DNA from 3 places in the Streptomyces sp. NPDC053493 genome. Region 1 is predicted to be linked to each of the others. Evidence: riboswitches for the same ligand, from Rfam matches in the RefSeq annotation. Region 1 holds a riboswitch; each other region holds the start of a gene.

The links. Region 1 has a riboswitch for thiamine pyrophosphate ahead of thiO (glycine oxidase ThiO). Riboswitches for the same ligand answer to the same signal wherever they lie in the genome.
Region 2: it holds a riboswitch for thiamine pyrophosphate, as region 1 does, so the genes downstream of both, ACIGO8_RS00430 (thiamine ABC transporter substrate binding subunit) here and thiO (glycine oxidase ThiO) in region 1, are expected to answer to the same signal.
Region 3: it holds a riboswitch for thiamine pyrophosphate, as region 1 does, so the genes downstream of both, thiC (phosphomethylpyrimidine synthase ThiC) here and thiO (glycine oxidase ThiO) in region 1, are expected to answer to the same signal.

What each region holds. Positions count from the first base shown of each region.
Region 1 covers NZ_JBITXS010000017.1:67,134-70,401, forward strand. Annotated here, with positions in the region: gene ACIGO8_RS31790 (thiazole synthase) at 1-595, opposite strand, end outside; gene thiS (sulfur carrier protein ThiS) at 601-813, opposite strand; gene thiO (glycine oxidase ThiO) at 810-1,970, opposite strand; TPP riboswitch at 1,968-2,080, opposite strand; gene ACIGO8_RS31805 (NAD(P)/FAD-dependent oxidoreductase) at 2,326-3,268, shown strand, end outside.
Region 2 covers NZ_JBITXS010000001.1:102,788-106,055, reverse strand. Annotated here, with positions in the region: gene ACIGO8_RS00440 (phosphatidate cytidylyltransferase) at 1-20, shown strand, start outside; gene rlmN (23S rRNA (adenine(2503)-C(2))-methyltransferase RlmN) at 156-1,262, shown strand; TPP riboswitch at 1,292-1,402, shown strand; gene ACIGO8_RS00430 (thiamine ABC transporter substrate binding subunit) at 1,500-2,594, shown strand; gene ACIGO8_RS00425 (ABC transporter permease) at 2,687-3,268, shown strand, end outside.
Region 3 covers NZ_JBITXS010000004.1:156,710-159,977, forward strand. Annotated here, with positions in the region: gene ACIGO8_RS14035 (hypothetical protein) at 1-38, shown strand, start outside; gene thiC (phosphomethylpyrimidine synthase ThiC) at 170-1,963, opposite strand; TPP riboswitch at 1,958-2,073, opposite strand; gene ACIGO8_RS14045 (YibE/F family protein) at 2,146-3,268, shown strand, end outside.

The DNA of each region.
Region 1 (3,268 bases):
GCTCCATCGCCAGCGCCGCGTCCGACGCCGTCCCGGCGCCCGCGTCCAGGATCACCGGCACGCCCGCCCGCTCCACGATCAGCTGGAAGTTGTGCGGGTTGCGGATCCCGAGGCCGGAGCCGATCGGCGAGCCGAGCGGCATGATCGCGGCGCAGCCCACGTCCTCCAGCTTGCGGGCGAGGACCGGGTCGTCGTTGGTGTACGGAAGGACGACGAAACCGTCGTCCACGAGCGTCTCGGCCGCCGCGAGCAGTTCCTCGCCGTCCGGCAGCAGCGTCCGCTCGTCGGCGATGACCTCCAGCTTGATCCAGTTCGTGCCGAGCGCCTCGCGGGCCAGCCGGGCGGTCAGGACGGCCTCGCCGGCGGTGTAGCAGCCCGCCGTGTTCGGCAGGACCTGGATGCCGAGCCGCTCCAGGACGGACAGCACCGAGCCCCGCACGCCCGGGTCGAGGCGGCGCATGGCGACGGTGGTCAGCTCCGTGCCGGAGGCGACGAGGGAGCGTTCGAGCACGTCGAGGCTGGGCGCCCCGCCGGTGCCCATGATCAGGCGGGACGAGAACTCCGTACCGCCGAGCAGGAACACGTCGTCGGACATCGCGCTCAGCCTCCCTGCACCGCGGTCAGGACCTCGACCCGGTCGCCGTCGCCGAGCAGCGTCGTGGCCCACTCGCCGCGCGGGACGACGGTCTCGTTGAGGGCGGCGGCGACGCCGGCGGAGGCGGCGGTGAGGGTCGCGACGAGGGCGGCGAGCGACAGCGGGTCCTCGAAGACGCGGACCTCTCCGTTCACGGAGACGGACAACGACGCGTTCATGCGTGCTCCAGGGGTGCGGGGGAGAAGCGGCGGGCGGTGAAGGCGCGGGCCTCGTCCGGCAGCGTGCCGGTGGTGAGGGCCTGCGCCATGACGTCGCCGGTGACCGGGGTGAGCAGCACCCCGTTGCGGTAGTGGCCGGTGGCGAGCTGCAGTCCGGGCAGGGCGCTCGGGCCGAGCAGCGGCGCGTTGTCGGGAGAGCCGGGCCGCAGCCCGGCGCGGGTCTCGGTGAGCGGCAGCTCGGTGATGCCCGGCACCAGCTCGTGCGCGTCGCGCAGCAGCTCGTACACGCCGCCGGCGGTGACCGTGGTGTCCCAGCCGAGCTCCTCGCTGGTGGCGCCGACGACCAGTTCGCCGTTCTCGCGCGGCACCAGGTAGACGTGGCTGCCGCGGACGACCGCGCGCACGGTGCGGGACAGGAACGGCGCGTACGCGGGCGGCACCCGCAGCCGCAGCACCTGGCCCTTGACCGGCCGTACGGGCGGCAGCACGTCCGCCGGCACGCCGTCGAGCCGGCCGCTCAGGCTGCCCGCGGCGAGCACCACCTGCTCCGCCTCGTGCGCGGTGCCGTCGGCGAGCAGCGCGCCGCGGGCCCGGTCCCGTACGACCGTGAGCCGCTCGGCCGCCGAGCGGTGGAAGACCACTCCGGCGCGTTCGCAGGCGGTGACGAGCGCGTCGGCGAGCCGGCGCGGGTCGACCTGGTGGTCGCCGTCCACGCGCAGCCCGCCCCGCACGCCCGGCGCCAGCAGGGGCTCCAGGCGGCGGCAGTCGCGGCCGCTGAGCCATTCCGAGGCCAGCCCGCAGCGGGTCTGCAGGGCGTGGAGTTCGCGCAGATGGGCGCGGTCGTCGGCGTCGAGCGCGACGGCCAGGGTGCCGCAGGCCCGGTAGCCGACGTCGTGGCCGGTGGCCTCGGCGAGCTCGGCGACGAAGCCGGGATAGCGCCGGGCGGACTCGAGATTGAGGCCGAGGAGGGTCTCCTCGCCGTAGTGGAGTTCGGTGACGGCGGCGAGCATGCCCGCCGCCACCCGGGCGGCCCCGCCGCCCGGCTCGGGGTCGGCCACGGCGGTGCGCAGTCCGCGCTGCGCGGCCCGCCAGGCCGTGACCAGGCCGATGATGCCGCCCCCGATGACGAGAACGTCGGATGTGCGTGTACGCGACATGGGCGTCCAGCCCCTCCCTTCGCCGGCATGACCCGGATCAGGTTCGTACGGTCGGAGGCCGGCCAGCCTCCCTCTCAGCCCGGTGCGTCCGGGCTCCCGCGAGTGCTCTACGGCGGCCAGACTAGCCGCCGTCGGCGGACCGCCACAGGGGCCCTCCCTTCCTGACGACCCGTCAGCTGAATAGAGTGGGCGGGTGAGCGAGCAGAGTGAGCAGCAGCAGACGCGCCCGCCGGCGGGCGGGCGGACGCAGGAGCCGACGGGCGCACGGACGCCCGAACTGGCAGGCGGGCGCACATCTGAACCGGCACCGGAACCGGCCTCGGAACCCGTAGCGGAGCGGGCCGGGCGGCACGTCGTGATCGTCGGCGCCGGGATGGCGGGCGTCCAGACCGCCGTCGCCCTGCGCGAACAGGGCTTCACCGGCCCCGTCACCCTGATCGGCGCCGAGCCCCACCAGCCCTACGACCGGCCTCCGCTGTCCAAGGCGGTGCTGCTCGGCAAGGCCGAGGACTCCGCCTTCGACGTCGACTTCGAGGCCCTGGACGTCGCGCTCCGCCTCGGCGTCGAGGTCACCGGACTGCGCGCCGCCGACCACGAGATCGACACCGAGGCCGGCCCCGTCCCGTACGACGTCCTCGTCGTCGCCACCGGCGCCCACCCGCTCACCCTGCCCGGCAGCGAGGGCGTCGCCGGCGTCCACCTGCTCCGCACCCTCGACGACGCCGCCCGCCTGGCACCCGTCCTGCGCGACCGCCACACGATCGTGGTCGTCGGCGCCGGCTGGATCGGCGCCGAGTTCGCCACCGCCGCCCGCGAGGCCGGCTGTGCCGTCACCGTCGTCGAGGCCGCCGGCCGGCCCCTCGCCGGCGCGCTGCCCGCCGAGGTGACCGCGCCCATGGCCGCCTGGTACGCCGAGAGCGGCGCCGAACTCAGGCTCCACGCGCGCGTGGAGCACGTCGAACAGGGCCGGGTCGTGCTCACCGCGGACAGCGGCGACGCCGACGGCACCGGCGCGCCCCGCGAACTGCCCGCTGACGCCGTCGTCGTCGGCATCGGCGCCCGGCCCGCCACCGGCTGGCTCGAAGGCTCCGGCGCCGCCCTCGACCCGAGCGGCGCGCTCACCGCCGACGACCGGCTGCGCACCTCGCTGCCCGACGTCTACGCCGTCGGCGACTGCGCCTCCTTCCCCTCCGCCCGCTACGGCGAACGGCTCCTCGTCCACCACTGGGACAACGCCCTCCAGGGCCCGCGCACCGTGGCCGCGGACATCGTCGGCGGGCCCGCCGCGCCGCCCGAGC
Region 2 (3,268 bases), on a different contig from region 1:
TGTTCGTGGGCAGCGGCTGAGCGGCGCCTTCGGCGTACGACGCCTGCCAGAAGGGCCCCTGCCCGGCACCCGAGGTGCCGGGCAGGGGCCCTTCTCGTGGGCCGTCCCACGGGACGGAGCCGGTCGCGGATTCCGTCTGCGACACTGGTAGGACCATGCCCAAGCCCGGAGAACTCACTTTCGTCGCCCCGCGCGGAGCCAAGCAGCCCCCGCGGCACCTCGCCGACCTCACGCCCGCAGAGCGCAAGGAGGCGGTCGCCGCGATCGGCGAGAAGCCGTTTCGCGCCAAGCAGCTGTCCACGCACTACTTCGCGCGGTACGCGCACGACCCGGCGGAGTGGACCGACATTCCCGCCGGTGCGCGCGAGAAGCTGGCGGGGGAGCTGCTGCCCGATCTGATGTCGGTGGTGCGGCACGTCTCGTGCGACGACGACACCACCCGTAAGACGCTGTGGCGGCTGCACGACGGCACGCTCGTGGAGTCGGTGCTCATGCGCTACCCGGACCGGGTGACGATGTGCATCTCCTCGCAGGCCGGCTGCGGCATGAACTGTCCGTTCTGCGCGACCGGGCAGGCCGGTCTGGACCGGAACCTGTCGACGGCCGAGATCGTGCACCAGATCGTCGACGGCATGCGCGCGCTGCGCGACGGCGAGGTGCCCGGTGGGCCCGCGCGGCTGTCGAACATCGTGTTCATGGGCATGGGCGAGCCGCTCGCCAACTACAAGCGGGTGGTCGGCGCGATCCGCCGGCTGACGGATCCCGAGCCGGACGGGCTCGGCCTGTCGCAGCGCGGGATCACCGTCTCGACCGTCGGTCTGGTGCCGGCGATGCTGCGGTTCGCCGACGAGGGCTTCAAGTGCCGGCTCGCGGTCTCGCTGCACGCGCCCGACGACGAGCTGCGCGACACGCTGGTGCCGGTCAACACCCGCTGGAAGGTCCGCGAGGTCCTGGACGCGGCCTGGGAGTACGCGGAGAAGTCCGGCCGCCGGATCTCCATCGAGTACGCGCTGATCCGCGACATCAACGACCAGGCCTGGCGCGGTGACCTGCTGGGCCGGCTGCTCAAGGGCAAGCGGGTGCACGTCAACCTCATTCCGCTGAACCCGACGCCCGGCTCGAAGTGGACCGCGTCGCGTCCCGAGGACGAGAAGGCGTTCATCGAGGCGATCGCCGCCCACGGCGTGCCGGTGACCGTCCGCGACACCCGCGGTCAGGAGATCGACGGTGCCTGTGGACAGCTCGCCGCCGCCGAACGCTGACCTTGTACTCTGAGCTCGAACACATCTGCATATTCCGACAGGGGAGCGCCACAGCGCTGAGAGTGCGGTGACCGTCAGACCGCAGACCCTCTGAACCTCGCCCAGGTCATTCTGGGTAGGAAGTTCGGTCGTAACTCGAGCTGTTGCGCCCTGCCCGCGCCCGGTGTTCCCGGTCGCGGGCAGGGCCGCGTCTCTTCCTGGTCACACCCAGGAGGAAAACCAGTGAGCACCACCAAGGTGGGCACCAAGAAGGCCGCCGCCGCCGCGCTCGTCGCGGCGCTCGGCGTCACCACCCTCGCCGCGTGCGGCGGCGGGGACGGCGGCAAGGACAAGGGCGCCGGCACTCCCGCGCCCAAGACCGTCACCCTCGTCAGCCACGACTCCTTCAACGCCTCCAAGGAGGTGCTGGCGGAGTTCACGAAGAAGACCGGCTTCACGGTCAAGGTCCTCAAGAGCGGTGACGCCGGCGAGGCCGTCAACAAGGAGATCCTGACCAAGGGCTCGCCGCAGGGCGACGTCTTCTTCGGCGTCGACAACACGCTGCTGTCCCGCGCCCTCGACAACGGCATCTTCACCTCGTACGAGGCGAAGGGCCTGGACCGGATCCCGGCCGCGCTGCAGCTCGACAAGGAGCAGCACCGGGTCACGCCGATCGACTCCGGCGACATCTGCGTCAACTACGACAAGCAGTACTTCGCCGGCAGGAAGCTCACGCCGCCGCAGACCTTCGACGACCTGGCCAAGCCGGAGTACAAGGACCTCCTCGTCGTCGAGAACCCCGAGCGCTCCTCCCCGGGCCTCGGCTTCCTGCTGGGCACCGCCGCGAAGTACGGCGACGCGGGCTGGCCGGACTACTGGAAGAAGCTCAAGGCCAACGGCGTGAAGACCGTCGACAGCTGGGAGCTGGCCTACAACCAGGAGTTCTCCGGCTCGGCCGGCGGCAAGAAGGCCAAGGGCGACCGTCCGCTGGTCGTCTCCTACGCCTCCTCCCCGCCGGTCGAGGTGCTGTACGCCGACCCGCAGCCGAAGGTGGCGCCGACCGGCGTGTCCACGGGCACCTGCTTCCGGCAGACCGAGTTCGCCGGTCTGCTGAACGGGGCGAAGAACCCGGAGGGCGGCAAGGCGCTGATCGACTTCCTGATCTCCAAGAGGTTCCAGGACGACATGCCGCTGCAGATGTTCGTCAACCCCGTCACGAACGACGCGACGCTGCCCGCGCTCTTCACCCAGCACGGCGTGGTGATCGACAAGCCGGAGACCCTGGAGCCGAAGAAGATCGCCGACCACCGTGACCAGTGGATCCAGCAGTGGACCTCGCTCGTCCTGAAGTAGCCCGGAATCCCGGCGAGGGGCCCGCCGAGGGCCCCGGCCGGGAGTCCGTCCGCGCGGGCCGCGTCAGGGGAAGCGCGGCGCGGCTCGCGCTGATGGTGCTGCCCGTCGCGTTCTTCGCGGTCTTCTTCGCCTGGCCCGTCGTCTCGATCGTCGAGCGCGGGCTGAGGCCGGAGGGGCGGTGGGAGTTCGGCCGGTTCGGCGAGACGCTCGCCCGGCCGGAGATCCTGGACGTCCTGTGGTTCACGCTGTGGCAGGCGCTCGCCTCCACCGCGCTGACGCTGCTCGTCGCGCTGCCCGGCGCGTACGTCTTCGCCCGCCTCGACTTCCCCGGCAAACAGCTCCTGCGGGCGGTCGTCACGGTGCCGTTCGTGCTGCCCACCGTCATGGTCGGCACCGCGTTCCTCGCCCTGGTGGGCCGCCGGGGCCTGCTCGACGAGCTGTGGGGCGTGCGGCTCGACACCACGGTGTGGGCGATCCTGCTCGCCCATGTCTTCTTCAACTACGCGGTCGTCGTCCGCACCGTCGGCGGCCTGTGGTCGCAGCTCGACCCGCGCCAGGAGGAGGCCGCCCGGGTCCTGGGCGCCTCCCGGTGGCGGGCCTGGCGGACGGTGACGCTGCCGGCGCTCGGCCCGGCGGTCGCCGCCGCCGCGCTGATGGTCTTCCTGTTCACCGCG
Region 3 (3,268 bases), on a different contig from region 1:
GCCCGGACGCCGGCCCGCCCGAACAGCGCACCGGCTGAGGACGCCGGCCCACCGAACAACGCACAGGCGGACAACGCCGGCCCGCCCGAACAGCGCACAGGCTGAGGGCGCCGGCCCGCGACTCCCCCGGGACGTCGCGGGCCGGCCCCTCGGTTCGAAGGCGGTCCGGCTACTCCGCCATCGGCAGGTAGACCCGGTTGCCGGCCGCCGCGAACTCGGCCGACTTCTCCGCCATGCCCGCCTCGATCTCCTCGGCCTTCAGGTCACCGCCGTGCTCGCGGCGGATGTCCTGGGAGATCTTCATCGAGCAGAACTTCGGCCCGCACATCGAGCAGAAGTGCGCCGTCTTCGCGGGCTCCGCCGGCAGCGTCTCGTCGTGGAACTCCCGGGCCGTGTCCGGGTCGAGGGCCAGGTTGAACTGGTCCTCCCAGCGGAACTCGAAGCGCGCGTCGGACAGCGCGTCGTCCCACTCCTGCGCGCCCGGGTGCCCCTTCGCCAGGTCCGCCGCGTGCGCCGCGATCTTGTAGGTGATCACGCCGGTCTTCACGTCGTCCTTGTTCGGCAGGCCCAGGTGCTCCTTGGGCGTGACGTAGCAGAGCATCGCCGTGCCCCACCAGGCGATCATCGCCGCGCCGATGCCCGAGGTGATGTGGTCGTACGCGGGCGCGACGTCCGTGGTCAGCGGGCCGAGCGTGTAGAACGGCGCCTCCTCGCAGATCTCCTGCTGGAGGTCGATGTTCTCCTTGATCTTGTGCATCGGGACGTGGCCCGGGCCCTCGATCATCGTCTGGACGTTCATGCGCTTGGCGATCGTGTTCAGCTCGCCGAGCGTGCGCAGCTCCGCGAACTGGGCGTCGTCGTTGGCGTCCGCGATCGAGCCGGGCCGCAGGCCGTCGCCGAGCGAGTACGTGACGTCGTACGCCGCGAGGATCTCGCAGAGCTCCTCGAAGTTCGTGTAGAGGAAGTTCTCCTTGTGGTGCGCGAGGCACCAGGCGGCCATGATCGAGCCGCCGCGCGAGACGATGCCGGTCTTGCGGCGGGCGGTCAGCGGCACGTACGGCAGCAGCACGCCGGCATGCACCGTCATGTAGTCGACGCCCTGCTCGGCCTGCTCGACGACCGTGTCCTTGTAGATCTCCCAGGTCAGCTCCTCGGCCTTGCCGTCGACCTTCTCCAGGGCCTGGTAGAGCGGCACGGTGCCGATCGGCACGGGGGAGTTGCGCAGCACCCACTCGCGGGTGGTGTGGATGTTGCGGCCGGTGGACAGGTCCATGACCGTGTCGGCGCCCCACTTGGTCGCCCAGGTCATCTTCTCCACCTCCTCCTCGATGGAGGAGGTGACGGCGGAGTTGCCGATGTTGGCGTTGACCTTCACCAGGAAACGCTTGCCGATGATCATCGGCTCGATCTCCGGGTGGTTGACGTTGGCCGGGAGCACGGCGCGGCCGGCCGCGATCTCCTCGCGGACGACCTCGGGAGCGACGTTCTCGCGGATCGCGACGAACTCCATCTCCGGCGTGATCTCGCCACGGCGGGCGTACGCGAGCTGGGTCACGGCCTGACCGCCGCGGCCCCGGCGGGGCAGCCGCGGCCGGCCCGGGAAGACCGCGTCGAGGTTCTTCAGACCGCCGCCGCGCGGCGAGGTGTGCTTGATCCCGTCGTCCTCGGGACGGACGGGACGGCCCGCGTACTCCTCGGTGTCGCCGCGCGCGATGATCCAGTTCTCGCGCAGCGGCGGCAGGCCGCGTCGGACGTCGGTGTCGAGGGTGGGGTCGGTGTACGGACCGGACGTGTCGTACAGCGTCACGTCCTTGCCGTTGGTGAGGTGCACCTGGCGGACGGGCACCCGGAGGTCGGGGCGGGAACCCTCGACGTATCCCTTGTGCCAGCCCGGCGTGCGCTCCTGCTGGTCACCCGAGCCGTTCTGGCCGGAGGCAGGCGTGCGTGCATCCTGAATGGTCATGAGACCGAATCTCCCTACGCCGGCATTACCCGGTAACAGGTTCGGCGGTCGGCGCAGCGAATCGTCAGCGCCCTCTCAGCCCGGTGCTCCGAGCTCCCGCGTGTGCAAAGGTGCCACCACGCTAGCGTCATCCCTGGCGTGCTGAACAGTGGGGCCCCACCTGTTCTTGCGATGATCGACCCGTGACTCCCACGCATCAGACCCCCGAACCGCACGGCGAACCGCACGGCCACGGCCACAGCCACGGCCACGGGCCCGCCGCGCCCGTCTCCCGGCATCTGCGCAGAGTCATCGCCGCCGTCCTGATCCCCTTCGCCACCGCCGTGGTCGTCGGGCTCGTGGTGCTGTGGCCCGGCGGCACGCCCGCCCACCAGCGCACCGGCGTCGGCTTCGACCGGCAGACCGAGCAGGGCAAGGTCGTCTCCGTCGAGCACGTCGACTGCAAGGACGTGAACGCCGCCCAGGTCCCGCCGACCGGCGACACCTCGACACCGGAGGGCCGCGAGGCGGTCAACTCCCAGCAGGGCCAGTGCGCCAAGGCGAACGTCGAGGTCACCACGGGCCCGAACAAGGGCCGTACGTTCACCGAGATCGTGCAGCCGGACGCGCCGCGGCAACTCCACGAGGGCCAGGGCGTGGTGGTGGCGTACGCGCCCGACGCCCCGCGCGACCTGCAGTACTCGGTCACCGACGTGAACCGGAAGGTGCCGATCGCGGTGCTCGCCGGCATCTTCGCGCTCGCCGTCGTGGTCGTGGGCCGGATGCGCGGCGTGATGGCGCTGATCGCGCTCGCCGTGAGCTTCCTGGTGCTGACCCTCTTCATCCTGCCGGCGATCCTCGAGGGCTCGAATCCCCTGCTGGTCGCGGTCGTCGGGTCGAGCGCGATCATGCTGATCGCGCTCTACATGTGCCACGGGCTGTCCGCCCGCACCTCGGTCGCGGTGCTCGGCACCCTGATCTCGCTGCTGCTGATCGGTCTGCTGGGCTCGGTGTTCATCGACTGGGCCTCGCTCAGCGGCAACACCGACGACAACACCGGCCTCATCCACGGCCTCTACCCGGAACTCGACATGTCCGGCCTGCTGCTCGCCGGCATCATCATCGGTTCGCTCGGCGTGCTCGACGACGTGACGGTCACGCAGACCTCGGCGGTCTGGGAACTCCACCAGGCCGACCCGACGATGGGGCCGCGGGCGCTGTACCGGGCCGCGATCCGGATCGGCCGCGACCACATCGCCTCGGTGGTGAACACCCTGGTGCTCGCCTACGCCGGCGCCGCGTTGCCACTGCTGCTGCTGTTCTCCA